Regions from separate parts of the Paenibacillus sp. PsM32 genome, predicted to be linked through region 2. Evidence: predicted binding sites of a transcription regulator. Region 2 holds the regulator's gene; each other region holds the start of a gene.
What was found. Region 2 encodes LexA, which represses DNA repair genes until DNA is damaged. Its sites were predicted from a motif close to CGAACATATGTTCG; they were not measured.
Positions count from the first base shown of each region.

Region 1: the regulator LexA is predicted to act here: its motif matches at 8,997-9,010, upstream of QCD85_RS01370 (DNA polymerase IV).
Region 3: the regulator LexA is predicted to act here: its motif matches at 5,983-5,996, upstream of QCD85_RS09035 (YolD-like family protein).

Region 1 covers NZ_JARUWY010000001.1:278,503-289,510, forward strand. Annotated here, with positions in the region: gene QCD85_RS01330 (Cof-type HAD-IIB family hydrolase) at 1-137, opposite strand, end outside; gene QCD85_RS01335 (pseudouridine synthase) at 160-927, opposite strand; gene QCD85_RS01340 (RsmF rRNA methyltransferase first C-terminal domain-containing protein) at 918-2,573, opposite strand; gene QCD85_RS01345 (DUF309 domain-containing protein) at 2,807-3,286, opposite strand; gene QCD85_RS01350 (GTP pyrophosphokinase) at 3,270-4,094, opposite strand; gene QCD85_RS01355 (quinone-dependent dihydroorotate dehydrogenase) at 4,147-5,241, opposite strand; gene QCD85_RS01360 (L,D-transpeptidase) at 5,456-6,877, opposite strand; gene QCD85_RS01365 (ferredoxin) at 7,115-7,357, opposite strand; gene QCD85_RS01370 (DNA polymerase IV) at 7,572-8,861, opposite strand; gene QCD85_RS01375 (hypothetical protein) at 9,029-9,391, shown strand; gene QCD85_RS01380 (DUF6756 family protein) at 9,501-10,007, opposite strand; gene QCD85_RS01385 (hypothetical protein) at 10,022-10,123, opposite strand; gene QCD85_RS01390 (DUF6386 family protein) at 10,140-10,469, opposite strand; gene QCD85_RS01395 (hypothetical protein) at 10,560-10,907, opposite strand; gene QCD85_RS01400 (hypothetical protein) at 10,919-11,008, opposite strand, start outside.
Region 2 covers NZ_JARUWY010000002.1:184,976-195,983, reverse strand. Annotated here, with positions in the region: gene QCD85_RS06740 (glycoside hydrolase family 127 protein) at 1-1,956, shown strand, start outside; gene QCD85_RS06735 (hypothetical protein) at 1,982-2,218, shown strand; gene QCD85_RS06730 (hypothetical protein) at 2,494-2,964, shown strand; gene lexA (transcriptional repressor LexA) at 3,082-3,708, opposite strand; gene yneA (cell division suppressor protein YneA) at 3,976-4,536, shown strand; gene QCD85_RS06715 (DUF896 domain-containing protein) at 4,705-4,905, shown strand; gene QCD85_RS06710 (methyltransferase) at 5,098-5,619, shown strand; gene QCD85_RS06705 (HAD family hydrolase) at 5,712-6,509, shown strand; gene QCD85_RS06700 (cupin domain-containing protein) at 6,610-7,149, opposite strand; gene metH (methionine synthase) at 7,368-10,808, shown strand; gene rnz (ribonuclease Z) at 10,912-11,008, shown strand, end outside.
Region 3 covers NZ_JARUWY010000003.1:254,128-265,135, forward strand. Annotated here, with positions in the region: gene QCD85_RS09000 (glycine betaine ABC transporter substrate-binding protein) at 1-505, shown strand, start outside; gene bshB2 (bacillithiol biosynthesis deacetylase BshB2) at 581-1,273, opposite strand; gene QCD85_RS09010 (YojF family protein) at 1,273-1,617, opposite strand; gene QCD85_RS09015 (rhamnogalacturonan acetylesterase) at 1,918-3,042, opposite strand; gene QCD85_RS09020 (universal stress protein) at 3,344-3,772, opposite strand; gene QCD85_RS09025 (YhgE/Pip domain-containing protein) at 3,943-5,034, opposite strand; gene QCD85_RS09030 (MarR family winged helix-turn-helix transcriptional regulator) at 5,133-5,564, opposite strand; gene QCD85_RS09035 (YolD-like family protein) at 5,653-5,904, opposite strand; gene QCD85_RS09040 (glycoside hydrolase family 127 protein) at 6,087-8,045, opposite strand; gene QCD85_RS09045 (MATE family efflux transporter) at 8,249-9,580, shown strand; gene QCD85_RS09050 (SDR family NAD(P)-dependent oxidoreductase) at 9,693-10,457, opposite strand; gene QCD85_RS09055 (GGDEF domain-containing phosphodiesterase) at 10,664-11,008, shown strand, end outside.

The DNA.
Region 1 (11,008 bases), on a different contig from region 2:
GTTCGACCTGTGCAAAAAACGATCTCTACCCCTTGCGCGGCTACTTGCTTGATCGATGCTGCGGTCTGTGGCGAAATCTCATGCTGATCATTTAAAAGAGTTCCATCCATATCGAGTGCAATTAAACGGTATGTCATTGTTCACCTGTCCTTACATTTATTATTCAGTTCCTCGCCCAATCTGAACCAGTTCTTCAGCAGTCAATTCGCGGTATTCTCCAGTTGGCAAAGTTGGATCTAGTTGCAAAGCACCCATAGAGACACGCTTGAGGAAGGTTACTTTTTTGCCTACAGATTCAAACATTCGTTTTACTTGATGGAATTTGCCTTCCGATATGGTGAGGCGGATCTGTGACATGGTTCCTTCTGGACTTGGCGTATGAGCAAGAATCTGTAATTCAGCCGGTAATGTTACATATCCATCTTCTAGCGTAACGCCTTTGCTAAATTGAACGATATCGTCTTCTGTGACTTCTCCCAGTACATCAGCTTCGTATGTTTTGGGTACATGTTTGCGTGGTGATAACAATTCATGTGCTAATCGACCATCATTGGTAATCAATAGCAATCCTTCGGTGTCTTTATCCAACCGACCTACAGGGAACGGTTCAAATACCTGATATTCGATATCCAATAAATCCACCACCGTAGAGTCATGACGATCTTCAGTAGCTGAGATTACCCCTTGCGGTTTGTTCATCAGCAAATAAATATATTCCCGGTAATTCACCTGTTCTCCGTCAAATTCTAGCTTTTCTTGATAAGGGTCGATCTGTAGTCCGCTGTCTTTGATAACTTCATCATTGACTTTAATTCGTCCTTGCTTGGCAGCACGTTTGAGTTCGCTTCGTGTACCGTAACCTAGATTTCCTAATATTTTATCGACACGTTGCTTTTTAACTGTTTTTTTCATAACCTTTATGTCCATCTCCATCCTGCTGGATATTCATTTTTAAGCATACCATCTAGCCATTTGCCCCATCCGACGGAATAACCGTCTATACATACCAGTACGTATCCTTTGGGCAAAGTATCTGCATTCCGTTCTACTCGCTCGGCATCTATCGTTAACGTTTCCCCTTTTAAATAAGAAATCGCTTCGGCTGAATGAGATTGCAGTTGAATACAGCGCTTCGCTTCTACAGGTTGTAAGGCGGTAGCAAGCGCATGCGATGGGGTGAAACGTCCATTCTTTATCGTACCTACAAACCAACCCGGGCGTACCACTTTAAGACCTTTGAGTTGCTCTTCTGTGATCGGCGATTGATAGATACGTCCACCGAAATGAATCCAGTTTTGCGACCATTGCAATTGTAGTTCACGTGCTGTAAATTCTTCGATCACTTCAATCATAGATAAAGATTCCTGCTGATCGGCAGATGAAGCTTTGCTATCCGAACGACGCTCTTTGCCTTTTTTACCTGAACGGCGGTCGCTTTTCCAATCTTGTTGCTCTTTAGCAGATTGGCGTTTATCTGCACGTTTGGGTTTGTCAGTGTACGCTTTGGAAAATGTAGATGGTGATGTTACTTGTATCAAATAATTCTCTTCTAACTCTTCTTCTACTCCCTGATGATCCAGTACACAGATATAATGACCTTCTCCTTCGATGCGGTGAGGCCATAGTCTAGCGCTTTTGGCAGTCTGTTCTATCGAAGCTGTTGAGATCGATTGATACGGAGTATCGCTATCAACATCCAAAGCTGTTCCGCTCAATACTGAGGTTCCTGCTTGTAATTCCTGTTCTACTTGATGTGCCCAATCGCTATGACCGGTTGCAAAATGTTCTGCTTGTCGTGGTGTAGTCACTTGAAAGTCAGCATGCTGATCTAGAAATACAGCGATACTGCGCTCATTTTCTTCTGGAGCAAATGTACAGGTTGAGTATACGATGCGTCCGCCCGGGGCTAGCATTTTGGCGACAATATTCAGAATATCTTGTTGCATGATCGCACAGCGTTCGACTGAATGATTCGCCCATTGGCGTGCCATATCTTCATCTTTGCGGAACATACCTTCACCTGAACAAGGAGCATCGACTAATATTTTATTGAAAAATCCTGCAAACTGCTCTGCGATATGCTCTGGCGTTTCATTCAACACAACTGCGTTACGTACACCGTATAATTCCATATTTTTAGCAAGTGCTTTGGTACGATCTGCGCTGATATCATTGGTGACCAATATTCCTTGACCACGTAGAGCCGCTGCAATCTGTGTAGACTTGCCTCCAGGAGCCGCACATAGATCAAGTACCCGATCACCCGGCTGTACGTCTAACGCTTCTACAGGAGCCATCGCACTAGGTTCTTGAATATAATAAAGTCCTGCATGGTAATAAGGATGTTTGCCCGGGCGTGTGCCTTCTTCTACATAATATCCGGTAGGACACCATGGGATCGAACGCAACGCAAATGGCGTTATATGTTGAAAATCCTGATCGGTGATTTTGAGTGTATTGATGCGTATACCTGCATGGGGAGATTCTTGATAGCTGTCTATAAAAGACTGGAATTCATCACCGAGCAAATCTTGCATCCGCTGCACAAATAGCGGCGGGAGTTGCAAAGCCATAATTGGTCGTTCTCCTTTAATTGGGGTGGTTAATAGATACATTTGTCTGAATCGATCCAGACAAACGTCATTTTATTTTACCATAGTTTAAAGCTATCCATAGCAAAAAGCTTGCCATTACGGCAAGCTTGATGTGTATTTAATGTGATTATTTTGCCAAGCGCTAAGGTAAAATATTTTGCTTTGCAAAAATCACTATTTTATTGAATGAGTCGCGCTTATATTGCCAAGCGCTAGAGTTCTTTTGATTTGGGGCCTCGTTCGTAGCCCATGCGCATCGGTAGATTCGGTTGAATGGTCTGATACGCTTGAGCTACTTCTTTTTGTAATAACGGATCAGTGATCTCGATATTAAGGTCATAGAAATCAAAAGGTTGTTCTTGATAATGTTCTAGTCGCTTGATATACAATCTCACATCTGCCATTAGCTTTTCCATATTTATCCCTAGTGCATGATGTTGATAAGGCAGTAACTTACGATAACTGCTTTTCATCATCTTGATCGCACCAGCGATTTTGTTATACGTATGATTCACTGTTCCATTACGGAAGTGAAATAATGCAACTGCAATTTGTAGCAATCCTTGATATACCGGTTCTCGCTCTTTTTCCAGCCACAACTCTTCCAGCACTTCATGACATTCAAAGTAATCGCGATCCCGATTAAAATAGACCAGATACGCTACATACAGTGGCTCAAAATTGGCTTTCATCTTCTTCTCCACTTACTTTGACAGACTCTGCTCGAAGCATGGCTTTGATATCGCTGGATAATTCTTTGAGCCCTTCAAAGTCATGTTCTTGCCATAATTCATCAAATCGCCTGCGGAAGTCGATCGCTTCTACAATCAGATGGAAGAAATATAGCTTATGGATATCGGTCAGAATCCGATGGACGATACTGGAATCGTCTTCGAAGCTCTTCTGTGCTGACAAAATGTCTTCACGAATACTGGACATTTCATTATCAAGCACCATCGCTGCTTCCGCAGCCGTTTTGAGTCGGCTCCGAATGTCATCAGGTAGACTATTGTGGTATTTATAATTTAAAGAGTGTTCAATCGTTGCCCAGAAATTCATAGCCAGTGTACGAATCTGAATTTCAGCAAGCACCATTTTTTGTCCAAAAGCGGTCTGTACCGGATATTCAGCAATCATATGGAAACTACGGTATCCGCTATCTTTGAAATTAGTAATATAATCTTTCTCGTATAACACTGTTAAATCTTTGCGAGAACGTACATACTGGGCAACCCAACGAATATCTTCTACAAATTGGCACATGATACGGATGCCAGCGATATCCTCGATTCCAGTTTCAAGCTGATCCATCGGTACGTCTAGACGTTTGGCTTTATCCAGAATACTCGATATCTTTTTGACACGACCGGTTACAAATTCAATCGGTGCATACTCCTGACGTTTTTTCAGTTCTGCACGCATTGTTTTGAACTTGACCTTTAATTCTTCAACCGCTTGCTCATAGGGAAGCAAGAATAATCCCCAGTCTCTTCCGTCCATCTTCATGCCTCCTCAGTCTATGACCTCTTCCTTGAGTCGAGGGTATATTGGATTAATGATGATCTGCTCCCACTGCCTGGGAAATGTGTGTGAATCCGTCACGCAGCATACGCTCCCGGATATCCATATGTATCTTCCGGGTCACTTCCGGTCCTTCATAGATAAATGAAGTATAGATTTCGACCAGACTTGAACCTGCTCTGATTTTCTCATAAGCATCCTGCCCCGAAAAAATTCCTCCACAACCGATAATAGGCAGTTTACCTTCTGTTTGACGATAGACTTGAGAAATAATCTCTGTCGATCGCTTGGTGAGTGGTCTACCACTTAATCCACCAGCTTCACTTGCATGCTGATGAGTTAATCCATCGCGGGATAATGTGGTATTGGTAGCAATCAGTCCCGCTACTCCACTTGCAGCGATCGTATCGACCATATGTTCAAGTTCATTATCATTGACATCCGGTGCAATTTTGACCAGTACAGATTTGGAAATGCCATTTTGCTTCGCCTGGCGCTTCATTTCACCCATTACCAGTCTAAGCAAATCTTTCAATTCATCACCATGTTGCAAGTTACGCAGATCAGGTGTGTTAGGTGAACTGATATTCACTACAAAAAAATCAGCGTATCGATACAATGTGCGAATACAAGTCTCATAATCGCTAGCTGCATCCGCATTTGCAGTGACTTTATTTTTACCGATATTGACTGCTATAGGAATAGGTCTAGAAGATAACGAACGTAATCTTCCTGCCATAGCAGCTGCCCCTTCATTATTGAAGCCCATTCGATTCACAAGCGCTCCATCTGAAGGCAAACGAAACAAACGTGGCAATTCATTACCGGATTGTGCTTTGGGCGTTACTGTTCCGACTTCCATAAATCCAAAGCCTGACGCAGACAATCCTGGAACTGCCTGAGCATTTTTGTCGAGTCCTGCTGCAAGACCAACAGGACTCGGAAATGAAAGTCCAAACAATTCAGTCGTCATATCGGGTGTACTTTTCACTCCATACATCGACTTCATCGCAGCTAATGTGCCTGGTATACGCACCCCCGCGCCCAGACCTCCAATAACCATGTGATGTGCTTTTTCCGGATCCATCCGAAATAACATAGGTTTGAAAACATTGCGGTAAAGCAAGTTACATTCACTCCGTTCCTGGCATTTGCAAAAAGCCTTTATGCATGATTTTGCAGGAATTATTATCTATTAACCTGTAAAATCATTCTCTATACCAGTTTATCCTTTTCGGGGACAAAAGAAAAGCGCTCTTCTCATTTGAAAAGAGCGTCCACTGTGTACATAAACTCAAACGGTATATAATGAATCAATCCAGTCGCTACAAGGAACGATCCTAATTTAACCAGTGATAATGACGTGAAGGATCTGTCTGATCTTGTGTACGTTTTGTCTGGAATCGCACAGTAGGTACAGAAGTGTCTCCTGGCAATACATTACTGGCGATGGTTACTTTTGTTCCTAACGGAATCATATCAAATAATTCCTCTACATCAGCTTGATCCATCCGCACGCATCCTAATGATTCATCTTGACCTACACTATCAGGATCATTGGTACCATGAATAGCATAATTCGTATCCGATAACTGCATACCCCGACTGCCAAATTCTCCATTAGCTTTGCCATTTGGATTCATCACTTTGATCGATACTTGAAAAGTACCCTCGGGCGTTTTACTTCCACCAAGCCCTACTTCATAATTACGTAAAATAATCGATCCACTAACTATAGCTAAACGATGCTTTTGTTTATCGACAATCACTTCAAGTGGTTTTGTAAAATAAGGATGATTCCCGAGTGTAGATGAGAATGCTTCGTCTCCAATTGTATTGCCGCTATCGTCAGTACTTTGACTGCCACTGCTCTGTAGCTTCTTTAAAGCGGTAAACGTCTGGTTCATCGTATCCGAATTACCTGCTAACCAATTGCCTGGAAAAGGCGCTTCCAACTGATTCATCTGCTCTGGAAGATTTCCTTTGGCGGTTATATAATTGATCATCGCTGTTTTCATTACAACCAACTGCTCTTGCTGCTGTACCCAAGCCGCCGATTCATTTGGATAATGATCCAACTCTCCGGGTTTACACTGGCATGCTTTGGGATCATACGATTGAAGATCGATCTGTCCGGGCTGATCGGTGGCAGCCATCGTATACAAGACAGGCATATTCGGTGTCCATAATAGCCAATCGTCTTGCTTTTCCATACCTAGTACTGCTGCAACTTGTGGGGCTGTTTTTAACATTTGTTGTCGCATATATTTAGAAACGGCAGACAATGAAGCATTGGTATTATTTAGCGAAGCTTCTGCTGTAAAGCTAAGTGGAGCCGAGTATCCTTTGAACGTATCTGCTGGTTTCTTTTTTGAAATAGCCGATGCTACTTTGGTCGGTGGCTTGGTGATATGTTGAGAAGAACGATCTGCAAGCGTCTGATCTGTGGCATGAGGAGCTTCTACAGAACGCAACGTGATTAAAAACAGTAATAATATAGCAAACACACTGTATCGCCAACGACGAATTTTGCGATCTCTTTTTTCAGCCATCTCCATAAGCTTGGCTTCGTAATCTTTCAAAATATCCGCAGGCACTTTACTATGTTCAAAAGCTTCATATACATCTCCAGCTTTGTTGTAACAGTAATTAGCTTTACCCATTTGTCCATCGGATTCATATTCTTTGCCAAGCAAATACCAGCCCATTCTGTTGTTGGGGTGCATTTTGACATAACGCTTTAGATAGAGTAGATTTTTCATTTATTACCTCCAGCATGGACACTACGCTCCAATAGTCTATATTGTCTCTATAGTATGTACAGTTTAGGGATAGCTATTTTATATTTAAAATATAATGCAATACTATGTATATCGGCTAATCTGTGTATTTCTTCAAGTTACTTCAAAATGAGATTATAAAAGGCGTTGAGAGACACATTTCGTCTCTGCAACGCCTTTTATCGGACCATGTACTTCTATTCAGTACACTAGTAAAACTTATTCAGCTTGAGCGAAAGGCTCATCAGCAATTTTAATTGAATCTGTAGGACAACCGTCACAAGCATCTTGCAAATCATCAAACATATCGTCTGGAATTGCCATAATACCGCGGTTAGCGTCACCTTCATAAATCACTTCAGCCAAACCTTCATCATCATAATCGTAAATGTCTGGAGCTGTTGCTCCACAAGCACCACAAGCGATACATGTATCTTTGTCAACCCAACTATATTTCCCCATCTTTATATATGCCTCCTATCGTTACTTACCAGTTGTCTTTTTTTAAGAACTGACACCAGTTTACATATACTCACAATATAATATAAAAGATATATTATTTCAAATGAATAACCAACAATTACCAGTACACAAATTGTAACACACCTGTACTACGAATCCAATTATTGATTAAAATTTAAACAATATAGATCAATATTGAATCATTACTTACTGATTATTCTTCCATGCCTGGCAAAATCATACCATCTTTTTGCAATGAAGTGCCTCTAATTTTGTGATTACGAATCAGGACTGAAGGATCATTGCCTAACATACCTGCTGTTAGTATCGCACTTTCACCAAATTTATCGCGTAACTTATCCATCACTTCATTTAACTGCTCTTTGACCGGTTGACGATTATAATCAAACAAGTCCATTTGCAAAGCAGCTTCTTCTTTGGGCTGTAAATTTTGAAGAGCCACTCCTAATAATCGAACAGGCGTACGATCTCCCCAATGACGATCATATAGTGCACAAGCTTCACGATACACTTCATCCGCCGTTTCTGTAGGAACAGCTAGTGATTTGGAGCGAGTGATTGTTTTCATATCAGGTGTGCGAATCGTAATCTGAATCGTCTGAGCGATTAATTTCTGACGACGCAATCGGCGACATACTTGATCGCTTAGATTAAGCATCACTCTTCTGATATCATCACGATCTTGAATATCAGCAGGCAATGTTGTAGTATGCCCTATCGACTTACTGACTTCCCGATCAATCTCTACAGGCGAATGATCTATCCCATTTGCCGCTTGCTTGAGCCAGCTTCCCATTACACCAAATCTAGCTGTTAATCTGGCTTCATCTGCTGCTGCAAGTTGCCCTATCGTGCGAATGCCCATATCTACTAATTTGGCAGATGTTTTCCCGCCGATGCCAAACAATTGTCCGCATGGCTTATCCCATAATAACTTGGGCATATCTCGTATACGCAATATCGAAATACCTTTAGGTTTTTTCATATCTGAAGCCATTTTTGCTAGTAATTTATTAGGCGCAATTCCTATCGAACAAGGTAAATGTAACTCTTCCCAGATCCGTTGTTGCAACTGTTCCGCAATCTGAGGTGGCGTGCCAAATTGACTCGAACCTGTAATATCCAAGTAGCATTCATCAATTGACGTTGCTTGCAACATCGGTGTGTAACTATATGCAATATTCATGAATGCTATTGAGTATTGTTTGTATAAATAAAAGTCAGGCGAAATTAAGATCAGATTCGGACATTTCTGCAATGCTTCTCTAACCAGCATGCCTGTTTTCACGCCACGCTTTCTCGCTTCGTAAGAAGAAGTAACCACAATTCCTTTGCGCAGTTCAACACTACCTGCGACAGCTGTGGGCTTGCCTTGATATTTTTCCGGTTCTTCTGCTGTATGAACAGAACAATAAAAAGCATTCATATCTACATGCAAAATGACTCTTCCTTTGGCAGGGTAGTAATTGGCATGATGCCTCAAGCTGATCATCCTCCTTGCCTGTGCAGTCTTTACCCTATGGATTATGCTCTATCAGCCGAATCGCCTACAATAGATATCGTATGATTCTATTATATCGTATCTGTTTCATTTAGCCTATGATATGACGCAAAAATAAGTACAAATGTTCGGAATTATTCAAATAGACATTGGGATATGGAGAGTTATGTGGATCATTTCAAATCTTTATTCCACTTGGAGATCATGCTAATTCGTGGTTAACGCAATATTACAATTGGCGGAGTTGGTTCGATGAAATATTAGATGCTGAAGTTGTATTACAAGAAGCCGCAATGGCGTCTGACGGATCAAAATCGTTATTTGAATATACAGCTCCTTTTGCGATAAGTCGGGAAAAGGACTTACTATTCTGGGATACCCGTCTGTCAGATTGTGCAGAAAAATACCTGATCTATACTGTTAATACAGATCACTGGAATCATCAGGCGACTGTCGTTATGTTGCTCACCACAATAAACTTGATCCTCTTGGATACAGAGTATACCAAATGAAGACACCTTTTTAAATCGGTCATACAGAGTACTAATAACCTGACAGATCGCCAAGCAATTGTCTTTTATTGGAATGACCAAAATATCGTCTGCTTTATATTTTGCTTTTTCAAACATCGTCTAGCTCTTTTTTGCGCTTCTGAATACGTCCACTTATTGGTTCACCTGTGCCGATGATGACTTCATGATGAGTCTCACATAATAACCATTGTAGCTTTTTGGAGACGATATAATATTCAGTCATTCCTGTTTGTTCAATTATCCATTGAATCGCATCTACATAAGCTTCATACACCCAATATTGTTTACCACTATAAAAGCGTTCAGGAGCGAGGAACCAGACTTGTTCGGTGCGATCAATCAGTTTAGCAATCTCTCGGTACCCTTCTGTTCCTACCTGATAACTTACATACGGTTCTTGCAAATGATTGTATCCTCGCATTAATGCAGATTCGCTTCCTGCATGTGAAGACGTGATAAACGTTTGTGTGATTATTGAAAGTATAGATGACCACTGCATTTTACCTACTTCGTGAAAGCGAGGGGCTGGAATACGATAGTGTTGTACGAGGTGTTCTATTTCATCCCTTGTACTAGCATAATGTTGACCAGACATATCTACTAACCTCCTTATCCAATACGAATCAAATCTTCAAACTGATTGTTAGCGATTGCCTGTTCAGTTCGTAACAAAGCAAATTCAATATTTTGCTGTATTACTGCTATTTTCAAATGATATACGCCCGGCTCAACCGTTATATATTGTCCACTGTCCCCATCTTCTGGCTCTAGCTCGCCCCCCTGTCACATTTTCTGCTGCTCCTGCATACAATTGACCCGAAGGAACATTGATCCATAATTGAACTACGGGTTGTTCGATCTCATCTACCTGTTGCATAGTATATAATCCATCTGCGCCTACATTAAGAAAAGCAATATTCCCTAGATTCACTTCTAACAATTCATCTTCAGGAATAGACCACCAATCTGATGTATCTTCCAATCGATGCTTGAGTGCTTGCAGATCATAAATACAAAGTGTTGCTGTATCTGTCATCACTTGAATTTGGTTAGACATTGGATCGTTCCTCCTTAATTATACTCATTTCATCATGTGCACATCTGATCCTGATTACAATCTCATCTCTTCCAGTATTCTTATGATTATTTACAATTCAATCCACTGATCTTCTGTAGAAATAATTGTTTGGATGGTATCAATCATTCGCCGTACAGGTACATCATGTCGATGAAATAAACAATGAATATACACTTCGCCTTCGGCTATAGATTCGATTGCTAGATCAGCCTGCTCCACTTGAATCTGTGCCACATCTGGCCAATCTGTATAAGAAGGATCTGTAATAACCAATCCATCGTCTACCTGCTCAATCACCATATCACCCAGATCTAACGTAACCAAAGCTTGGCTCAACTGCTCGATTAACTGCCTGGCTTGCTGTTCTTTACTTATGCCCTCTTCTTCTATACATTGAATACCGTATTCCCAACCCACGATGACTCACCTCATAAATTCCCGAAAATAATAATCTCATCTGCCCATTCTAATTGAATCTCTAACCAGGTAACCAGCGAGCGGATAAATGCTTTGAGCTC
Region 2 (11,008 bases):
CTTACAATTACAGATCAATTCTGGTCTCATTATCGGGAGCTTGTCCGTACAGAAATGATTCCTTATCAATGGAATGTATTGAATGATAATGCTGATATTACGATCGAAAAAGAAAGAAATGATAACAGTATTCCGTCTGAAAAAAGTCATGCTATCGAAAACTTCAAGATTGCTGCTGGATTGAAGCAAGGTAATCACTATGGTTGGGTATTTCAGGACAGTGATGTATACAAATGGCTGGAAGCGGTGGCTTACTCATTATCCATTCATGCGGATACTGAATTACAAGAATTGGCTGACGGAGTGATTGATCTTATTGCTCTAGCGCAAGAGGAAGATGGTTACCTCAATACGTACTTCTCTATTGAAGAACCAGAGCGCCGATTCAAGAAGTTGGCTGAAAGTCATGAATTGTATTGTGCAGGTCATTTTATCGAAGCAGCAGTTGCTTATTATGAATCCACTCATAATGAAAAAGCGCTCCAGATTGCTTGCCGATTAGCGGATTGTATAGATGCTTCTTTTGGCAAAGGAGAACATCAGATTCAAGGATACGATGGTCATGAAGAAATAGAGCTGGCGTTGACTAAATTATATTCACTAACAAAAGAACAACGTTATCTGAATCTGAGTCGTTATTTTCTGTATGAGCGGGGAACGGATACTACCTTTTTCGCCAGACAACAGACAGAAGACACAGGAACCAAGCCAGTTATAGCAGGCATGAGTCATCGTCCGCTACAGTATTATCAAGCTCACCAACCGATTTTGGAACAACAGACCACAGAAGGGCATGCTGTTAGACTTGTCTATATGTGTGCAGCTATGGCAGATGTTGCTTTATTAGCAGGCGATACCGCAATGTTAGAAGCTTGTCGTCGCCTTTGGAAAAATATGATTACCAAACGTATGTATATCACCGGCGGTATAGGATCAACAGTAGACGGAGAAGCATTTACACTGGATTACGACTTGCCTAATGATACGATGTACTGTGAGACATGTGCTTCGATCGGATTGATTTTCTTTGCTTTTAATATGCTCAAAAATGAAGTACGTTCTGAATATGCCGATGTGTTAGAGCGAGCATTGTATAATACAGCTATTGGCGGTATGGCACTGGATGGCAAACATTTTTTCTATGTGAATCCGTTAGAAGTACGTCCAGAGAACAGCCGTAAAGATCCGGGAAAAAGTCATGTGAAATTTACACGCCCCGAATGGTTTGGCTGTGCTTGCTGTCCACCGAATCTAGCAAGATTATTAACTTCACTTCATAAATATATGTATACGGTTCAATCAGAGCAAAAAGCGATATATACGAATCTATTTATTACAAGCACAGCAACATTAGAGATAGATCATCACAAAGTACAGCTTGAACAAACAACGAATTTACCGTGGGAAGGTCATGTTTCGATTGTGACACAGACAGAACAACCAACTGCTTTTACATTGGCGCTCCGATTGCCTTACTGGGCAGATGATTATTCATTGATAGTCAATGGAGAGCATATAGAAGCGGAAAATATTAACGGATTTCTACACATTGATCGTGTATGGCAGTCTAATGACAAGATCGAGTTTATTTTACCGATGGAGATCAAACAATATACCGCACATCCGCTAGTCAGAGCAGATATTGGCAAAGTAGCTATAGGACGTGGCCCGTTTATTTATTGCGCTGAAGAAGTAGATAATGGAGAGCATTTGCATTTAATTCAGTTAAATAAAGATCAGACCTATCAATATACATTTGATCCACAGTTGCTAGGAGGCATAGGTACGATCCATGTAGAGGCACGTAAAAGAATCATTACTTCGCAGTGGGACGATGTATTATATGCTTCTCAAGCAGCTACCACGTATGCTCCTACAACATTACGACTTATTCCTTATTATTGCTGGGCTAACCGACAATCCGGTGAAATGCGTGTATGGCATAACCAAGCATAATCAACACTGACAAGGAGAGTGCCTGATGAAATCAAAAATGAGAATAGATCCTGAGAAATTTGCGTATACTGTCATTTCAAGTTATTCATCAGATAAAGATAATGCCGAAGCAGTGGCTAAAGACCATCTAGGTGTATTTTTAAATGCTTATTTTCTAGCTGAAAAGTTCAATACACTTGAAGCTCAATTGGCTGAAAAAGCAGAAAGTAAAGATTTCAAAGCATTACTTGCCAAACTGATGGATACAAAGCTGTTTGGATAAATGTAGCTTACTATTAAAAAAATATAAGATATTTAGTGATTATTTGGCATTAAAAGGTATCAATTTCCTATTATTAGGTTATGATGAAGAAATCACATAATGAATTAAGAGGAGTGACATTAGAAATCAAATAAAAAAATTAAGAGCATATCAGCAAAAAGTACCGTATTCAGCTTGTACAAAAGGCATCCAATAAGTAGTAGAGGGTTAGATAAAAACGTTGCAATTTGGGTACTCAATATGTTCAGTCATTACAGTTAAAGGAGGTAGCAATTATGAGTTGGATTGAATCTGCGGTAATACGTGCACAGGAAGAGAAAGCAGAGAACGCAAAAGCTTTTTCATATTCTTTAAAAATTCATGAGCATTTTTTAGAATATTGTGAAAATTTATGGATGAAATTTTCTACCATTTTAGAAGAGATCAAAAAACATTTTAAAGAAGATTGCAGTATTCAGAAAGATGAAAATCAACTGATTATTACAATTGCTCTCGTTGTCATTACTATAACTGTAGTTAAAAAAAATGTACGTGAACATTATTATGGAGAAGCTGATCTCAAATACAAATGTTCTCATGATTCTGGAAAACCTAAACTTGCGGTAGAATTATTGTACTTGAATCCAACAGAGCATCCTGTATGGATGTATAAAGTTCTACAAGGCAAAGAAGAGATCGAAGTTGCTTTTAGTGAAGTAGAAGCAGAACATGTAATTAAAACTGCATTGTGGAGATATGTACAATAATTACATTGTTCTGAATCTAAATAAATTAAATTATTCTCATATAAATAAGAAAAAAACCGCTACTTTCTAGTAGCGGTCTTTTTCTATCTTCTATGAACTGCAACGTACAGTAGTGATTTAGTGCAAGTTACGGAACAATCCTACAACTTTACCCAAAATCGTAACATGTGTCAGACGAAGTGGCTGATACATTGGATTTTCTGGTTGTAGACGAATATGATCTTTTTCTTTATAGAACGTTTTGACAGTTGCTTCGTCGTCTTCTGTCATGGCTACAACAATATCGCCATTATCAGCGGTCTGTTGTTGACGTACAATTACGTAGTCACCATTATAGATTCCTGCTTCAATCATACTGTCTCCAACTACAGAAAGCATAAATACTTGTCCTTCACCTGTAAAATTCTGTGGTAGAGGGAAGTAATCTTCAATATGTTCTGTAGCTGTAATCGGAACACCGGCGGTTACTTTTCCAATAATAGGAACACGAGATACCGTTTGAGCGAAAAGAATATTACTTTCAGACTCTTCTTGACCTAACAACTCGATGGCACGAGGTTTGGTCGGGTCGCGTCGAATCAGTCCTTTTTTCTCCAAACGATCCAGATGACCATGTACAGTAGAACTAGAAGCAAGACCTACAGCTTCACCAATTTCACGTACAGATGGCGGGTAACCTTTAAGTTTGACTTCATTTCGGATAAATTCCAAAATGGCCTGTTGGCGACTTGAAACTTTTGACATACCTTATCAACCCCAATGCTAGTAACGTTTGGCAAAATTATAACATAGAACTACCGTTCGTACAAACATAAGTTCTAAAATTTGTATATTTATTTTGTTATTCATTACTTTTTGTAGTCTATTCATCGTATAAGAGGCATAATCTATAGTCTAAAAGGTGCAATAAAAAACACGAACGAAGGTTCGTAAAAAACTATTGAGTAAAACATATGTTCGTGTTATAGTGAATTTAAGAAAACAAGAACAAATGTTTGGAGCGTGATGACAATGTTAAAATATACTACATATCGTAGCATCCACAATCAATCTGAAGATGGTGAACAACAGATTGATACATCTGGATCAGATATACATCATACATCAACAAGTTATTCGGAGAAACAATCACAGCAAGCAACTATTCATGCCACACGAGCGGACAAAGATGTAGTGGTGGATGAGTGGACATATTTGCCGAATGTGCAAAAGATACGTAAGCCAGCTCAACCTAAAGGCAAAAAAACATTACGTCAAAAAACGCTACATCTTATTCAAAGCACAGCCCAAAAAGTGAAGTGGAAATCCGGCGGACGTTTAATGGTATGTTTTGTGTTTGCAGGTGTATTATTATACGGTGGAGTAATTCATAACTTTGTAGTAGCAGACAAAGTAGAAGGTCCTGCACAAAAAGTTGTTGTTCATTCAGGGGATAGCTTATGGAGTATCGCTAGTGAATACAAATCAGCCCAGACAGATACACGTGACTATATCGCTGAGATTCGTAGTGAGAATCAATTGACTACAAGTGAGATTCAAGCAGGCGATGTTCTGGTGATTCCTTACGATTGATTTATATGTTCTCTAAGTATATTTATTGTATAAACGATATTACTAGATAAGCATATATATTCATTAATAGGATGAAAGTTTGTTAAGATCTGTTGATCTTGACAAGCTTTTTTTTACATGTCAAAGTTAGTGATGGTCACAAGATGATTACTTACATGGAGGTTAGTTATGGATATCGATACACTCATTGCACGTATTAATGAATTAGCTCGTAAGAAAAAAAGTTCAGGTCTTACAGCCGAAGAAACTGTAGAGCGTGACGAGTTACGTGCTATTTATTTAAATAATATTCGCAGTAATTTCCGTCAACAACTAGATACAATTGAATTTGTAGAAGATACAGAACAAGCGGATAATACCAAAAAATAGTCAGCACTAGAATCATGTAACAGCTTTAATAAATACAAAGAAGTGAACTAACTCAAGGGTGCTCTAGCTGTTATTACAGAGAGCATCCTATTTTGCTATGGAAATTTAGGGCTTGTTCTGGCATGATAAGATAGAACGAAGTCTTCTGCTTTTGTTGTAAGGCTTACATTATCTATTAGGGGGAAACAAAGTATGTCCCGTTCCTGGGAAAGGCAAGTTCGACGCAATTCAAAGCAAGTTAATGCTGCACGTAGAAAGCAAGGTCAATCTTCTATCGGTGGCAAAACCAGTATTTCCGAATATACAGCGTATAAAGGAAGAAACATTGTTTTTCCAGCTGCTCTAATTATATTGGGAATTATTTATGCAGTGATGGGTATTATGTATCCAACAGCTGATGGTTTTAGCGTAATCTTTATTGTTACTGTAGCTTTGTACATTTTACTTGGCGTAATGCTTTATTTCCGCAAACCGTACTTGAAAATTGGCAGAGATTCATTGATCACTACCAAATTTAATCGTGATCGTCTCATCTCTTCTTCTCAAGTAAAAAGTATTCGCCTTCAAAAAGGTTATGTAGTGATTGAACATAGCTCTAAAGGTGGAAGCTGGGTATTCTCACGCACATTAAACCGTTATGATACAGATGCAATGAGCGAGCATTTACGCACATTTGCTGCACAACACAAAATTTCGATTCAAGAAAAAGCTTAAGCTTTTTGGAGATCGATCGTTATATATGCTATCTAATCTAAATATCTATTATCATAATTAATGTCATGATGATCGTTGAGGAGGTACAGGCAGTGAGTATTGAAGCGGTTTTGTTTGATCTAGATGATACGTTATTATGGGATGAACGCAGTATAGAAGAAGCTTTTGCAGAGACATGTCTTGTGGCTGAGCAAGCGACAGGTGTTGATCCTATAGCTTTGGAAGAAACAGTACGCCGAGAAGCGAGAGCACTGTATGAATCCTATGAGACTTTTCCTTTTACACAATGGATTGGAATTAATCCGTTTGAAGGCTTGTGGGCTCAATTTTCCGCAGGCGAACAACCTGAATTCCGTCAATTGCAGAAGATTGCACCGACATATCGCAAAGAATCATGGCGTAAAGGTCTAAGTGCAATGGGGATCGAAGATGAAGCTTTAGCACTCCAACTGTCTGATCGATTCGTACAAGAACGACGTAATCGTCCGCATATCTATGAAGAGACATTTCAGATTTTGGATGAATTACAAGGTAAGGTCAAGCTATTGTTGCTTACCAATGGTTGTCCGGCGTTACAACAAGAGAAGTTAGACGGTGTACCCAAGTTAGCTCCTTATTTTGATCAGATCGTTGTATCCGGTGCATTTGGTAAAGGTAAGCCTAATGCAGAGATTTTTGCACATGCACTGGAATTATTGGATGTGAAGCCAGAGCAAGCGTTGATGATCGGAGATAAACTGACTACAGATATCAAAGGTGCATTAGCAGCAGGTATCAAATCGGTATGGGTGAACCGTAATGGTAAAGTCAATGATAGTGAGATTAAGCCAGATTACGAAATTACACGTTTAACCGATATTCATCAGATTACGGCTCAGTTGGTATCATAAACTATATTTTCACCAAATGAGTTCTTAGCCCTATAGCTAAAAACATAACAAAAAATCCCTTGCCCGAGTAGATCGGTAAGGGATTTTGTTATTTCTATCATTAAGCTTTTTGGAAAGAGTTGTCTTCGAAAGGAACAGCGATCCAACCGTCTGTTTCTACAAACAAACGAACAGCTACAATTTTACGATTTTCAACCAGTGTAAAGAAGTGAGGTGTATTCTCAGGTACAGAGATAACATCACCTGGTTCTAATTCAACATCGAAGTATCCATGTTCAGGGCTTTTGATAATAAAAATACCATTACCTGATACAATCGCACGAATCTCATCTTCAGTATGGGTATGAATTTCTTCAAATTTAGCTAATTTAGCTTCCAGATCAGGTGTAGATTCAGATAAAGTAATAACGTCCCATGTGCGGTAACCACGACGTGCTGAAAGGTCTTTGATTTCTGCTTCGTACGTATCTAAAACCGCTTGTTTTTGCTCATCTGTCAATGTGAAGTTATCTTGCAATTCAGGAGCCAATTTGGAAGCATCCCATTTTTCATATACAACCTCATGTTTGTTCAAAAACTCCAGAACCTTGTCATCTCCAGCAATTCGTTCATTGGTATTTCTAATTCTGATTTCAGCCATCGGATTACCCTTCTTTCAATGTTTTTATGTTGTATTATAAAAGAAAAAGCGTTTTTTGTCGATACTTTCATTCAAACTTCATCTTATAGTCTAAATAAAAAATCTTCACTTTTATAATTACAAGTATAATACACTTATACATCACAAATAAGATTCTTTTCTAGTTAAAAGGTTTCTGTTAAACTAAAGCCTAACGTTTTGCGGGGAGGATCGAATAGATGAATAAGCCTGACCTACAAGAAAGACTTGAACAGCGTATTCTGATTTTGGATGGCGCTATGGGGACGATGATTCAACAAAGAGATTTAACGGCAGACGATTTTGGCAGTGATGATCTAGACGGTTGTAATGAAATACTGGTTCTAACACGTCCAGATGTTATTCAAGAAATTCATGAGCAATATTTAGCTGCTGGTGCAGATTTGATAGAAACGAATACATTTGGTGCTACCTCAGTAGTACTGGCTGAATACGATATTCAAGATCAAGCACGTGAATTAAATCTAGCAGCCGTTAAGCTTGCCCGAGCAGCTGTTGATAAATATAGTACAGCTGAACGTCCACGTTATGTTGTAGGCGCTATGGGACCTACAACCAAGACATTGTCTGTTACAGGCGGAGTCACTTTCGATGAACTGGTAGAAAGTTATCAGGAACAAGCAGTAGCTTTGATAGAAGGCGGCTCAGATGTACTTCTATTAGAAACCTCGCAAGATACACTGAACGTGAAAGCAGGTAGTATCGGTATCCGTAATGCGTTTAAGCAGACAGGAATAGAGCTACCTTTGATGATATCCGGTACGATCGAGCCAATGGGTACAACGCTTGCCGGACAAAATATAGAGTCTTTTTATATTTCATTAGAACATTTGAACCCGATTTCAGTAGGCTTGAATTGCGCGACCGGACCAGAATTTATGCGTGATCATATTCGTTCATTGTCTGAAATGGCAGGAGCGGCGGTTAGTTGTTATCCCAATGCAGGCTTGCCTGATGAAAATGGGAATTATCATGAATCTCCAGAATCGTTAGGACGCAAAATGGCAGCTTTTGCTGAGCAAGGTTGGCTCAATATAGCAGGAGGCTGTTGCGGAACAACACCGGATCATATTCGTGTTATGGATGAATTATTATCTCAATATCCACCTCGTGCGATGATCGGTACACATCCACCTGCTTTGTCAGGGATAGAACCTGTCTATATCGAGCAAGACAATCGCCCTTATATGGTAGGAGAACGTACCAATGTTCTCGGTTCACGTAAATTTAAGCGATTGATTGTAGAAGGTAAATATGAAGAAGCATCTGAGATCGCTCGTGCTCAAGTAAAAAATGGTGCACAAGTCATCGATGTATGTGTACAAGATCCCGATCGTGATGAAACGTATGATATGGAGAAATTTTTAGATTTAGTCGTCAAAAAAGTTAAAGCTCCATTAATGATCGATACAACAGATGTAGCTGTTATTGATATCGCTCTTCGTTATTCGCAAGGGAAAGCAATTATTAACTCAATTAACCTTGAAGATGGGGAAGAAAAGTTTGAAGATGTGACCCCGCTTATTCATAAATACGGTGCAGCTGTAGTTGTAGGGACGATTGATGAACGAGGACAGGCGATAACAGCGCAAGATAAGTTAGAAGTCGCTAAGCGTTCGCAACAATTGTTAGTGAACAAATACGGACTCCAAACAGAAGATTTAATTTTTGATCCACTTGTATTTCCTGTCGGTACAGGAGATGAACAGTATATTGGTTCTGCCAAAGAAACGATAGAAGGTATTCGCTTAATTAAGGAACAAGTTCCAGGTTGTCATACAATTCTGGGGATCAGTAATATATCGTTTGGTTTACCTGAAGCAGGACGTGAAGTGTTGAACTCTGTATTTTTGTACGAATGCACCAAAGCAGGTCTGGATTACGCGATCGTCAATACCGAGAAATTAGAACGGTATGCGTCTATTCCTGAACATGAGCGTCATTTAGCAGAAGAATTACTTTATAATACCAATGATGCTACATTGGCTGAATTTGTAGCTGCTTTTCGTAATAAAAAAGTAGAAAAGAAAGTGCAAGATTCTAATCTTACGTTAGAAGAACGGCTTGCTTCTTATGTGGTAGAAGGAACCAAAGAAGGTCTACTGCCTGATTTGGAAAAAGCATTGCAAAAATACTCTTCACTCGAAGTCATCAATGGCCCGCTGATGGCAGGGATGGAAGAAGTAGGACGACTATTCAATAATAACGAGCTGATCGTAGCTGAAGTATTGCAAAGTGCCGAAGTGATGAAAGCATCTGTTGCTTATCTGGAACAATTTATGGAGAAAAATGAATCGTCTGTAAAAGGTAAGATTTTACTGGCAACTGTCAAAGGCGATGTACATGATATTGGTAAAAATCTCGTCGAAATCATTTTATCCAATAATGGTTATAAAATTATCAATCTAGGCATCAAAGTCCCACCTGAACGTATTATCGAAGCGTATCGCAATGAAAAAGCAGATGCGATAGGTCTATCCGGTCTTTTGGTTAAATCTGCTCAGCAAATGATTACAACGGCGCAAGATTTACGTAGTGCAGGGATTGCTATTCCTATTATGGTGGGCGGAGCAGCGTTAACACGCAAATTCACCAAAAACCGGATACGACCGGAATATGAAGGATTGGTATTATACGCCAAAGACGCTATGGATGGTCTGGATATTGCCAACCGTCTTATGAATCCTGAAAAGCGAGCGATTATTGAAGCAGAAGTGGCGGCTGAAAATGAGATCGATACAGCGGTAGCAGTAGAAGTAGCACCATTACCTGTGCTCACTCGCGCAGTTAAATCAGATATTGATCCGAATATGCCGATCTATCTTCCGCCTGATCTGGATCGCCATGTATTGCGTAATTATCCGCTTAGTCATATTTTACCGTATGTGAATATGCAGATGCTTCTTGGACATCATCTAGGACTCAAAGGATCGGTAGAGCAATTGTTAGCGAAGCAAGATCCGAAAGCAGTACAGCTCAAATCAGTCGTAGATGAAATATTGCAAAAAGCATTAACAGAGCATATTATTCAAGCGCATGGGATGTACCGCTTTTTCCCGGCTCAATCGAATGGGAACGATGTGATTGTATATGATCCAACAGATCATAGCCGAATTTTGCATACATTTACATTCCCGCGCCAACAAGTAGAGCCTTATCTCTGTCTAGCTGACTTTTTGAAGTCTGTAGAAAGTGGTATGATGGATTATGTAGGCTTTATGGTAGTTACTGCTGGTCAGGGAATTAGTGCACTGGCTTCAGAGTGGAAAGACAAAGGTGATTATCTACGCTCCCATGTTCTTCAAGCAGTCGCACTAGAGACCGCAGAAGGACTTGCAGAACGTGTTCATCATATGATGCGTGATAGTTGGGGATTCTCTGATCCGGCGACGATGACGATGAAGCAGCGCTTAGGAGCACGTTATCAAGGGATTCGAGTATCATTTGGTTATCCAGCTTGCCCTGATTTAGAAGATCAAGGCCCTTTGTTTGCTTTGTTAAAGCCTGAAGATATCGGTGTCGAATTAACCGAAGGATTTATGATGGAACCGGAAGCTTCAGTATCAGCCATGGTATTTAGTCATCCACAAGCACGTTATTTTAATGTAGATAAAGCATAACTATAGATTGTATTGCATTATGTATCATCATTGCAGAATCCTCCGATAAATCGGGGGATTTTTGTTACGGAACCTGGCGAATACAGAAAGAAGGTAGAGAGAGATGGAATTGTACTTTTTGGGAACCAATGCAGGCGTTCCTACACTTCAGCGTAATGTGACCTCTATTGGATTACGAATGTATGAAGAACGCCGCGCAT
Region 3 (11,008 bases), on a different contig from region 2:
TAATACGTATTCTCTAGCTGTTAATCAAGAAACAGCGCAAAAATATAACTTAAAAACGTTTAGCGATCTAGCGAAAGTATCGCCTAATCTCGAATTAGCTTCTGAATTTGAATTTACTGATCGTGCAGATACGTATCCTGGATTGAAGAAAAAATACAATATGATCTTCAAAGATGTTAGAGGTATGGATCAAGGCATCAAGTACCGCTTGATTGCTCAACATGATACTGATGTTGTTAGTGTCTACTCTACCGATGGTCAGATCAAAATCAATAATCTATTTGTTCTTAAAGACGACAAGAACTTTTTCCCACCTTATGATGCAGGTGTAGCTGTTCGTTCCGAGACACTACAGAAATATCCAGCAATCAAAGGCGCTTTAGAAGCATTACAAGGCAAAATCACTGAACAAGATATGCAAATGATGAATGCTAAAGTGGATCAAGGTTACCGTGAAGATGATGTAGCTCACGAATTTCTTGTTTCTAAAGGATTAATTAAATAACGATAAAAAGCAGTCATCCCCTTCTTATTCGCATAGGAAGGCATATGACTGCTTTTTTTGTGTTAACGATCTATATTAAATCTGATGTGTCCAGAAGCGTTCTTTACCGAAACGCTCTTTGATTTCTTTATCTTTTAATGGATTCTGACCTAGCATTTCAACCGCTTGAAATTGAGAACGGTGTGCCTGGATCGATTTCATTTTATTTTCTAAATAATCACTTACGTCATTTTCGATATCAGGTTGCCCGAGTTCAGCATAGCAATTTTTAGAAAATGCCATCGTATGCAATAATGGACGTTCTGCTTGAGGTAGACGTTCTACTGCACGTACAACAGCCGCTCCTGTAGCATCATGGTCTGGATGAACGCTATACCCTGGAGAGAATGTAACGATCAATGCAGGCTTGAGTTCAACGATCATATCGTAGATAGTACCATCTAGTACTTCTTTTACTTCAAATTCAATCGTTTTGTCATGGAAACCAAGCATACGCAAATCTTGAATACCGATCGCTTGTGCAGACTTTTCCAATTCGCCTTTACGAATAGTAGGCAATCCGATACGGTTTGTAAAAGGAGGAATCCCCATATTACGTCCCATTTCACCAAGAGTTAGACAAGCATAAGTAACTTGACCTCCGCCAGCAATATGTTTGGCAAGGGTACCGGATAAGCTGAATGCCTCATCATCAGGATGTGGCAATACGACAAGGATACGAGAATCAGCAGGAATAAGAGAGAATGTTGTTTTTTTATTATTGTCCATTAGAAAGGCTCCTTACTTAGTTGCAAGGCAACTACTAATTTACCTTGAGTATCATGACCGGCTAGAATAAGACGCTCTTGCTCGGTTTCTTCATAATGGGTTAATCCTTCGGAATACACCCAACCTAGCTCTGTTTTGAGCCCTACACGATAAGGACCTTCACCAGAGATAGAGCCATGAATATAACGCAACGTCGCATTGCTGATAAAGGTTGCTGCTGGATGCTTGGTGCTATCCAGATGAGCCGCATATGCTCCAGTGGTCATTTCCAAATGAATATACAAATCTTGATCTTGTAGATCATCGATTCGTTGTTGAATCAAAGTTGGTTCGATAAGTAACATAATATATCCTCCATCAGGTCTGATCTTTTATAGCCAAAGATCGGATTAAGTTATTCATAACATTAAAAGGCTAATCGTATATAGTCTACCTTTCAAAGTACTTCATAGCAATACTTAAGGTATTATACTATAATTTCTTTAGTTATGTATCAACATCCTTACACCAAAAATCACCTGAACCTTTTACGTTAACAAACGAAGAAGGTTCAGGTGATTTTTTTTATTTATGCTTGTCATGTATAGCAAATACAATCATCGAATCATTCATTATCACTAATAATCAATACGACGACTACACAATCAGTACAATCCTTGAGCTTTCATATTGTCTACTACAATACGAGCTAATTCCGTAGCACCTGCATAATTAGGATGCAATGTATCCCCATTCATATACAGAGCAAGTGTTGCACTCGCACCAATTGAAGTGAAATAAGAAGAACTGAGTACATTAAGATCGATTAACGGCACTTGCTCTTCTTGCGCTAGTGCAACGGTAGCTGCTCGATACCAACGACCTTCTGCATTATGAACGCCTGAACTATTGAAGTCTGTAGCTCTTCCTTGAGGTGTAGATAAGATAACAGTTGCTCCTTTGGCTTTGACTTGCTTCACCATATCGCGCATAATCTCTTTGAATTGTGCTTCTGTTGTATTATTTTTGACATTCGTATCATTAATACCAAGCTGTACTATAAAGTAATCGCCCGGTTTGATGTATTTCAAAATTGCTTCAAGCTGTCCATCATCACGAAATCCACGTGCAATCTGTCCACCGGATGCCATATTACGTACCAGGTAATCATTTGGGTTGATGAATTTAGATAACATTTGCCCCCATCCACCCTGTACACTATTAGCTAATGGGTAGTAGTTAGCTACTGTCGAATCACCACCTACATAGATCGTAGGGTGTGTTGTAGGATTAGTAGAGACTTGAGTAATCTCTAATGCGCTTAATGTAAATGCTGCTCCTACTTTACCTTCTGTTACTAACAGATTGAGCTGACCATCTGTAATCGGAATCTGAAATTGATCGGTGGCAAGATCACCTGTCATATTAATAAGCTGATATACTCCTTCTGCCGCTACACTAGAACGAGAAGTATTGCCGAGCGTTACTTTCACTTCATACAATCCATTTGGCAAATCAACATTAAATGTATTATTACTTTTCGTTCCGAATGTTACAAATTGAACAGCATCGCTACCTATACCTGTTCCTGAAGCAGATACATTTTTGATATTTGCAGGTGTATTGAATCCATATCCTGTAGAAGCATTATACGCAGTCGAAGCTTGAACGCCAGTATATCCTGATGTAACACCATTAGCGCCAAAATCAAATTTGTAAGCGGTTGCAGAAGCGTGTACAGAAGATGATTGTCCCCAGCATGTACTTATTAGTGCTCCTACCAACAACATACAGCTTATTGTGTTCCATTTGCTTCGAAATTTGCTTTTCATTATCCATCCTCCTCAAAAATGTTAACGTTTTCATTACTATGTTACTTATTCGTCTGGCAAAAGAAATTATCCTTTATATCGATCAAAATATCATTTATCAAAATCTAGAAATAGTCGGTATAAGAATATAGATACTCTACAATCTCATAAGATTACAAAGTAAAACGACATGCCAAATATCCTGCTCTCCCAAAGGAACAGGATATTGGCTATCTATCTTTATTTATTAATTAATTATAAGTTATTGCATCTAACTTATTTATTTCACAATCATTACTGGAGATTTGGCACGTTGCGTTACATAATGGCTAACACTACCCATTACGAATTCACTCACTGTCCCTAATCCGCGACTACCCATAATAATAAGATCGGCTTCAATACGATCAGCGTACTTAACGATACCTTTGCCTGCACTTCCTTGAATAACAGTAGCTTGCGCATTCGGAATGGTTGAGATCAAGCGACGAAGATTAAGGCGTACATCCTCTTCTTCATGGTCAAAATAAGATTCCAGTTCATGAGTAGGAATTACTAACGGCTGTTCTAAGATTTCTGTAGAAGTCGAATCCACATACAATACTTCAATTTGAGCGTTGAGCTCTGTTCCTAGACCGACTGCTTTTTCCAACGCTTTTTGAGAGTGTTCTGAGCCATCATAAGGAACGAGAATGTGTGATAATGACATGGTTAACGCCTCCTTTTGGAATAGTACAGATCATTGATACGCAAAAATCTTATTCAGTGCGCCGTAACATTTGGCAATATAAATGCTTTTTTTGGATAAAATCATAGAGCATTCCTGCAAAGCAACTATCTGACCAAATGTCTTGCTGTAGACTTGCCTTCCCCTTCAGCTTAGTGGCTACCTGCCGGATGACTTATAGGGCTTGGAGCTGGCTTGACCAGCGCTGTACGAATCCATGTGATTCCAAAAGTAACAATAGCAATCCATAGTAAGTGAATCACAAATGAGGAAACAGAAGCCCCACTATAAATTAACCTTAAATAGCCCTGTATAGCATTCGGAGCTGGTAAAAAATATCCTATATTTCGGTATAAAGGAGATAACATAGCAGCAGGGATAATATTTCCGGCTGTCATCAACTGAAGCGGGATCAGCGCCACATTGAATAATGGAGCGACATTGCCGAATAAAGCGAATGCCATCTGTGTAACAGCAATACAGGAAATATAGACCAACAGATGAAAACTCCACATTTGCCAGAACGAAGCAACCGTATCTGCAAATAGCGATGCTACTGTAGTAATCACGAATGAAGCGACTACAGAGATCACAAGCAGTAATATCTGTCTGCCCCAAAAGATCTGCCACTTACTATGATCACGCTTTAACATCATAGATGCAATATTTAATTGGATATTCATGGTCATTACACCAACATATGTGACGAAACCTAAAATCATCGGTAACATCGAAATTGCAAAATTTGAAATATCATGTGTTTTGACAATATTAGTGGTGACGATTTCTTGATGAACATCTGCAAAAGCATGTTCTCCAATCGTAGAGGAAATTTGCGTAGCAGAACTTTGAACGATCGATTTGGCAATATCGGAATTACCTTGATTGATATAATAATTCATTTGAGTCGTTCCGTTCGATGCGACATCTTCTGTAAAATGAGCCGGAATCGAAATGATCATTGTTAGATCACCATTGTCCATCTGTTGCTGTGCTGTAGTTAATGAATCATAAGATTGGGTCTGATAGGGAACACCTGTAGTGATCGCTTGAGCAATGCGTTCGCCTTGTTGTCCATCTTCATTAACAATTCCAACAACCAGTTGATCTACTCGTTCGGTGGCTCCATGATATCCAGTCATCCAAAATAATAAAAATACCAAAGGTACAAAAATAGAAAACACAATCCCTACTTTGGTCTGTGTAATCCCTAAAAAATCTTTAAACGTTTTGAATACAGTCATTTGTTTTCCTCCAACTATCTTTTCTCTTTTTTTAAATACATGCATAGGATATAAATGGTTGTGCATGTATTGGGTTAAAAAATATCCAGCTGACAAAATCAGCGGGATAAATGTTCAAACGTCTGATTGATCATCGCAATAAATTGCTTGGTTTGTTCCGGCGTGAACAATGCGTTAATCTCATCATCCACTTCTTGCATAATCGGCTTGGTCTGCTGAATTAATTCGTGTCCTTTTGTTGTTAAATGTAGCAATACTGCCCGGCGATCTGAAGGATCAACCGTACGTGTGAGCAATTTTTTATTTTCCAGACGATCCAATGTTTTGCCGATACTGGTCTGGTCTTTGGAATTTAACTCTGCTAATGCTTTCTGTGAGATACCATCATGACTGACCAGATTATTAAGTACACCAAATTGCTCTGGAGTAATATCATAATCAAGTAATAAATGAGATACTTTTTTCTTATAGGATAAATAGGTTCGAGATAATAACAATCCTAAAGGGTTCTGCTCTTGATTAAATGGCATGATTATCCTCCTAAAAAAATACTAGCATAGCCGACTATCGACTATGCTAGTATATTCTGGTTATGAAGGATTTGTCAAAGGTATTTATTTAATCTCTTGGATAGTTCACACCCATGATATCCATAAATTTCACTTTGTTTACTTCTTCTTCATATTGTACATGTACTCGACCTGTACGTGGATCCATATTTACAATCTGACCGCGTACAGGTTCTTCTGCACCCCACACTGTCAGCAAAATTTCCGATTTCTCTTGATAGGCTTCAGTAAGTTGATTACCAATTTCTTCTAGTGCAAATTCATCCCGTGTTGGACGTTTTGCTACCTTTGCTTTAGCCAAAATAAACCCCCCTTTACACTTCTCTATTCTATTTTACATTTAACTTGATATCGATACAATAGTTTACACTAAAAAATAAGCACAAACGTTCGCTTTTTTTGATAATTTGACATTTTTTCATCTAATTTTCTGCAAAATAAAGAGGCACGACATTAATATATCGTACCTCTTGGGTTATGTGGTTAGTTTTTACGAATCCAGACAGCCATATCGCCTTCACCACGATTCGCCCAGAGAAAGTAAGGAATCGCTGTAAAAGGCTGTTCCTGAATGGTAGGAGGACTGTCTTGGTACAAATGGTCATCCCAATCACTGGTCAGCTCACGAGTCGCTGTACCTTCGATCACCACAGCTCCACCTAATAATTCAGCATCAAATCGTGTTGTTAATGATTGCGCTGGATCAATGGATAGTGCAGAGATTAATTCTCCATTATCTGCTTGCTCCAGACAGTAGACCAGTGGCCCATGTTGTAAAGCGATTTTGCCAGAAGCAGCGCGCAATCTAGGATGGCTATGAATCACTTGCACATGCATATCCATATTCCACTCTACACGATCATCTACCGACCATTCTCGCTGAATATAGATATATCCATCCTGTACAAGTGATTGATATTCAATAGATTCACCGTTGAGCGTTAGCGAAGCTTTTTTGCACCATCCCGGTAAACGTAAAGCCAATGCAAAAGATTGTGGTTGTTCCAATTGGAATGAAAAGCGTGTTGCCCCATTCCATGGATATCCACTTTCTTGCTGGATCACAACCGATTGCTCACCAACTGTTAAATCTGCTTCGCCACCAATATAAAGATGTGTATAGATCGTATCTTGATTGGTGCTGTAAATGTATTGTCCTAATGAACTTACAAGACGTGCAATATTAGGAGGACAGCAAGAGCAACCGAACCATTTCTGACGAACAGGCTTCACATGATGCTTACCGGGGTTATGATGACAAGCAGACGGCCATACTTCCAATGGATTCACATAGAAATAATGTTTACCATCCTGCGCCATTCCACCTATGACTGTATTATAAAGCGCACGCTCTAACACATCAGCATACTCGCCTTTGGCTTCAATCTGCAACATCCGATGTGCGAAAAAGACCATTCCTACCGCAGCACAAGTCTCCGAATATCCACTATCATTAGGCAGATCATAATCGATCGTGAATGCTTCACCATGATGGGTAGAACCGATCCCTCCAGTCACATACATTTGCTTGTGTACCATGTTGTTCCATAAAGTCTGACATGCTTGATAAAGACGGGTATCTCCTGTTAGTCCAGCAAGATCAGCCATCGCTGTGTACATATAGACCGCGCGAACAGCATGCCCTACTGCTTCTTTTTGCTCTCGTACCGGCACATGTGCCTGACTATATTGAAGATTGATGTCATTTGTTTTACCTACAAAAAAGTTAATCCGATCCCGTTGCTCCCATTCTTGTTCTAGAAAGTTAGGTTGTTGTCCACGCTCATTAATAAAAAATTGACTCAATTGCAAATACCGTTGTTCTCCTGTAAGACGGTACAATTTAACAAGCGCAAGTTCGATCTCTTGATGACCATCATATCCGCGTAATTGACCTTCACCTGTTCCAAATACAGTATCAATATAATCTGCTAGACGGCAGACCACATCCAGCAGTTTCTTTTTACCTGTTGCTTGATAATAAGCAACTCCTGCTTCAATCATATGCCCGGCGGTATATAGTTCATGACAATCGGCTAGATTGGTCCAGCGCTTATCCGGTTCTTTAATTGTAAAATATGTATTCAGATAGCCATCTTCACCCTGTGCTTCTGCAACAAGATCAATCACTTGATCGGTCAAGCGCTCTAACTCTACATCAGGATGAGTCATTAACGAATAGCCAACCGCTTCAATCCATTTCGCTACATCTGTATCTTGAAAAACAAAGCCGTTAAATTGCCCTTCTTTGCGACCAGCAGCAATTTCAAAATTCTGAATAGCATAACTAGGTTCAGCATCAGCAATACGGTCATGCAACGCATCATACTGATAAGGAATCACTACCTGACGCACCAGATCATTGTATTTTGTCCAAAATTCATCTACGATACGAACTTCTTTAGGTGTAACCGTATTCAGCACTTTATTTACAGTAGACATTAAGTATTCTCTCCTTTAGATAGGTTCTATTGGATATGATTTCACTTTAAAATGAGTACGCTTTCAAAATAATTGTTTATGTTATCATTAATTAATATCACATTTGTTAACGATATACAATCATTTCATCTATAAATTAGATCACTACATAGAGTTATAGTTTAATCGTAGTTATTTCGATTAATTTATGGTATAACAAAAGTATGAAACCATTACAATCTTCTACTCCATTACATTATCGTAGTTATCTTGCTTTGAGTATTCCTTTAATTATTTCTACAGTTACTACTCCTTTACTTGGTGCTGTAGATACCGCTGTTGTTGGTCATTTATCAAGTAGTATTTACATAGGTGGCGTTGCGATTGGTACCCTTATTTTTAATACGTTATACTGGCTATTTGGCTTTCTGAGAGTAAGTACTTCTGGATTTGCAGCCCAAGCCAAAGGAGCCGGACAATTAGAACGGGGCTTTTCTGAACTGGTACGCCCTACTATTATTGCGATTCTGATTGGCTTCTTTTTTGTGGCGTTGCAGTATCCTATTTTGCAAGGAGTGCTGGCATGGATCAGACCGGGTGCTGATATTCGTGAGCAAGCTTCTATTTATTTTCATATTCGTATCTGGGGCGCTCCGGTTACATTGCTTAATTATGTTATTCTAGGTTGGCTTATTGGTATGGCACATGTAAGACAGACTTTGTTTTTGCAGATCGGTATTAATGTGCTTAATATGATTCTGGCGATTGTATTTGTACATGTATTTCACTGGCAAGTCGCAGGTGTAGCTTCTGCTACATTGATTGCAGAGATAGCGGGTCTGGTATTCGGAATTGTATTGATCTGGCGCTCGCCTTATTTTAAATGGGGATCGATCTCTCAAGCAGGCGTGTTTCATCGCGAAGCATTGCGCCGTATGATTAGTGTAAATAGTGATCTATTTATCCGTACAATCTGCTTATTGGCTATGTTCAATATATTTACAGCGAATAGTACTTCGTTTGGACCCGAAATGCTGGCAGCTAATGCGATCTTATTGCAAGTCCATTATATTATGGCTTACTTCTTCGATGGCTTTGCCAATGCCAGTAGTATCTACGCTGGACAAGCTGGAGGTTCTCGTAATCCACTGCTGTTACGGCAGACTATTCGGTGGTCATGGTACAGCTCATTTCTGCCCGCTGTACTCATTATGCTACTTTACTGGATATTCCATGAACCGTTATTAGGATTATTTACAGATTCAGCGGCTACGATTGCACTTGCGAATGAATATAGCTTCTGGTTATTATTATTTCCTTTAGTTACAGGTGCAGGTCTGGTATTCTATGGTTTATTTACAGGGCTATCTGTAACAGCTCCTATTCGCAACTCGATGATCATTTCGTTTGTATTGTTTCTAGTAGTTCTCTGGATAGCTGTACCGGTATATGGTAATCATGGATTATGGCTAGCCTTTATCGCATTCGGTCTGGGACGAAGTGTATTTTTATTAATCCGTCTGCCTCGATTACTGCAAGCTATTCCTGATCACTAATCTATCTTTTTGTAAAAGAAATGCACAATAACATAGCAAAAATAGGCACCTTATAAATAGGGTGCCTATTTTTATACAAATATGGTACATTATATATGTTATTAACGGACTTTTAAAATTCTTGCTGTGTCGGACGAATCAACACTTCATTAATAGCCACATGTTTGGGACGAGTCACCACATATTCAATAGCATCTGCAATATCTTGTGCTTCTAGTGGTGTAATATTACCAAATAGTTTGCCCATATCTTCCATTACTTCAGAACGTACATGAGAAGACAACTCGGTCTGTACTACACCTGGCTCGATCAATCCTACACGCACACCGCGACCTGTTACTTCTTGACGTAACGCTTCACTAAATGCAACGACTCCAAATTTGGTCATATTGTATACAGCAGAACCTGCACCAGCACGACGACCTGCAACCGAACTAATATTGATCAAGTCAGCGACCTGACGATCAGATTGCTCTGCGGCTTTGAGTAAATGTGGTAAAGCAACATGAGAGATATGCAGTAATCCATTCACATTAATAGATACCATGCGTTCCCATTCTTCAGCAGGAGCATTCTCTGCTGGCCCCAATAACATCACACCTGCATTATTGACTACAATATCAAGACGGTTATATTTACTGATTGTTTGTTCAATCGCTTTTTGAGCTTGGGCTTGATCTGTAATATCTGCTTCAATAACAAAAGCGGAACCGCCTTGTTCGCTAATTTCTGTAGCCAATTGATCCAGACGATCTTTACGACGTGCTACCACGACTACAGTTGCTCCTTGTGCAGCTAGAGATTTAGCTGTTGCTTCCCCTATTCCGCTACTTGCGCCTGTAACCAATGCTACTGTTCCTTGTAGTTTTTGTGCCATGTATAACACTCCTTTATGCAGATTAAAATACACATATCTATAGTAATATACCCCTATTCAGAAGAACACAATCAAATTTGGAACAATTCATTTAAAAAAAGAAGTTAACATTTTCTTCATATCTGCTCTATACATACCGATTAAACCTAGTATATATTAAAAATAATTTTAAGATTATGATCAGTATGGTAAAGGAGTGGACCTAAATGAATAGCGAAGATTCACTGATTCATCCGCTTCTTAAGTTAGCTTTTGATGCTATGGAAGATCTAGTGTATATTATGGCTGTCCAAAATCGACAATTTGTATATTGTTATGTTAATCGAAAAGCAGAATTGTTCAGTGGAATCTCGAAAAAGGATATCGGAAAAAACTTTTTCGATCTTTATAGTGAACGCAATCAGTATGAAATGGCTCAGTATTTGCATAACAAATATTCTAAAGTACTGGTACAAGCGCAAAGTGTACGTTTTGATGAAGGTCATTTGTTACCTACAGGAACGTTAAGCGGAGATAGCATTATCTCGCCTATTTTCAATGAGAATCAGACG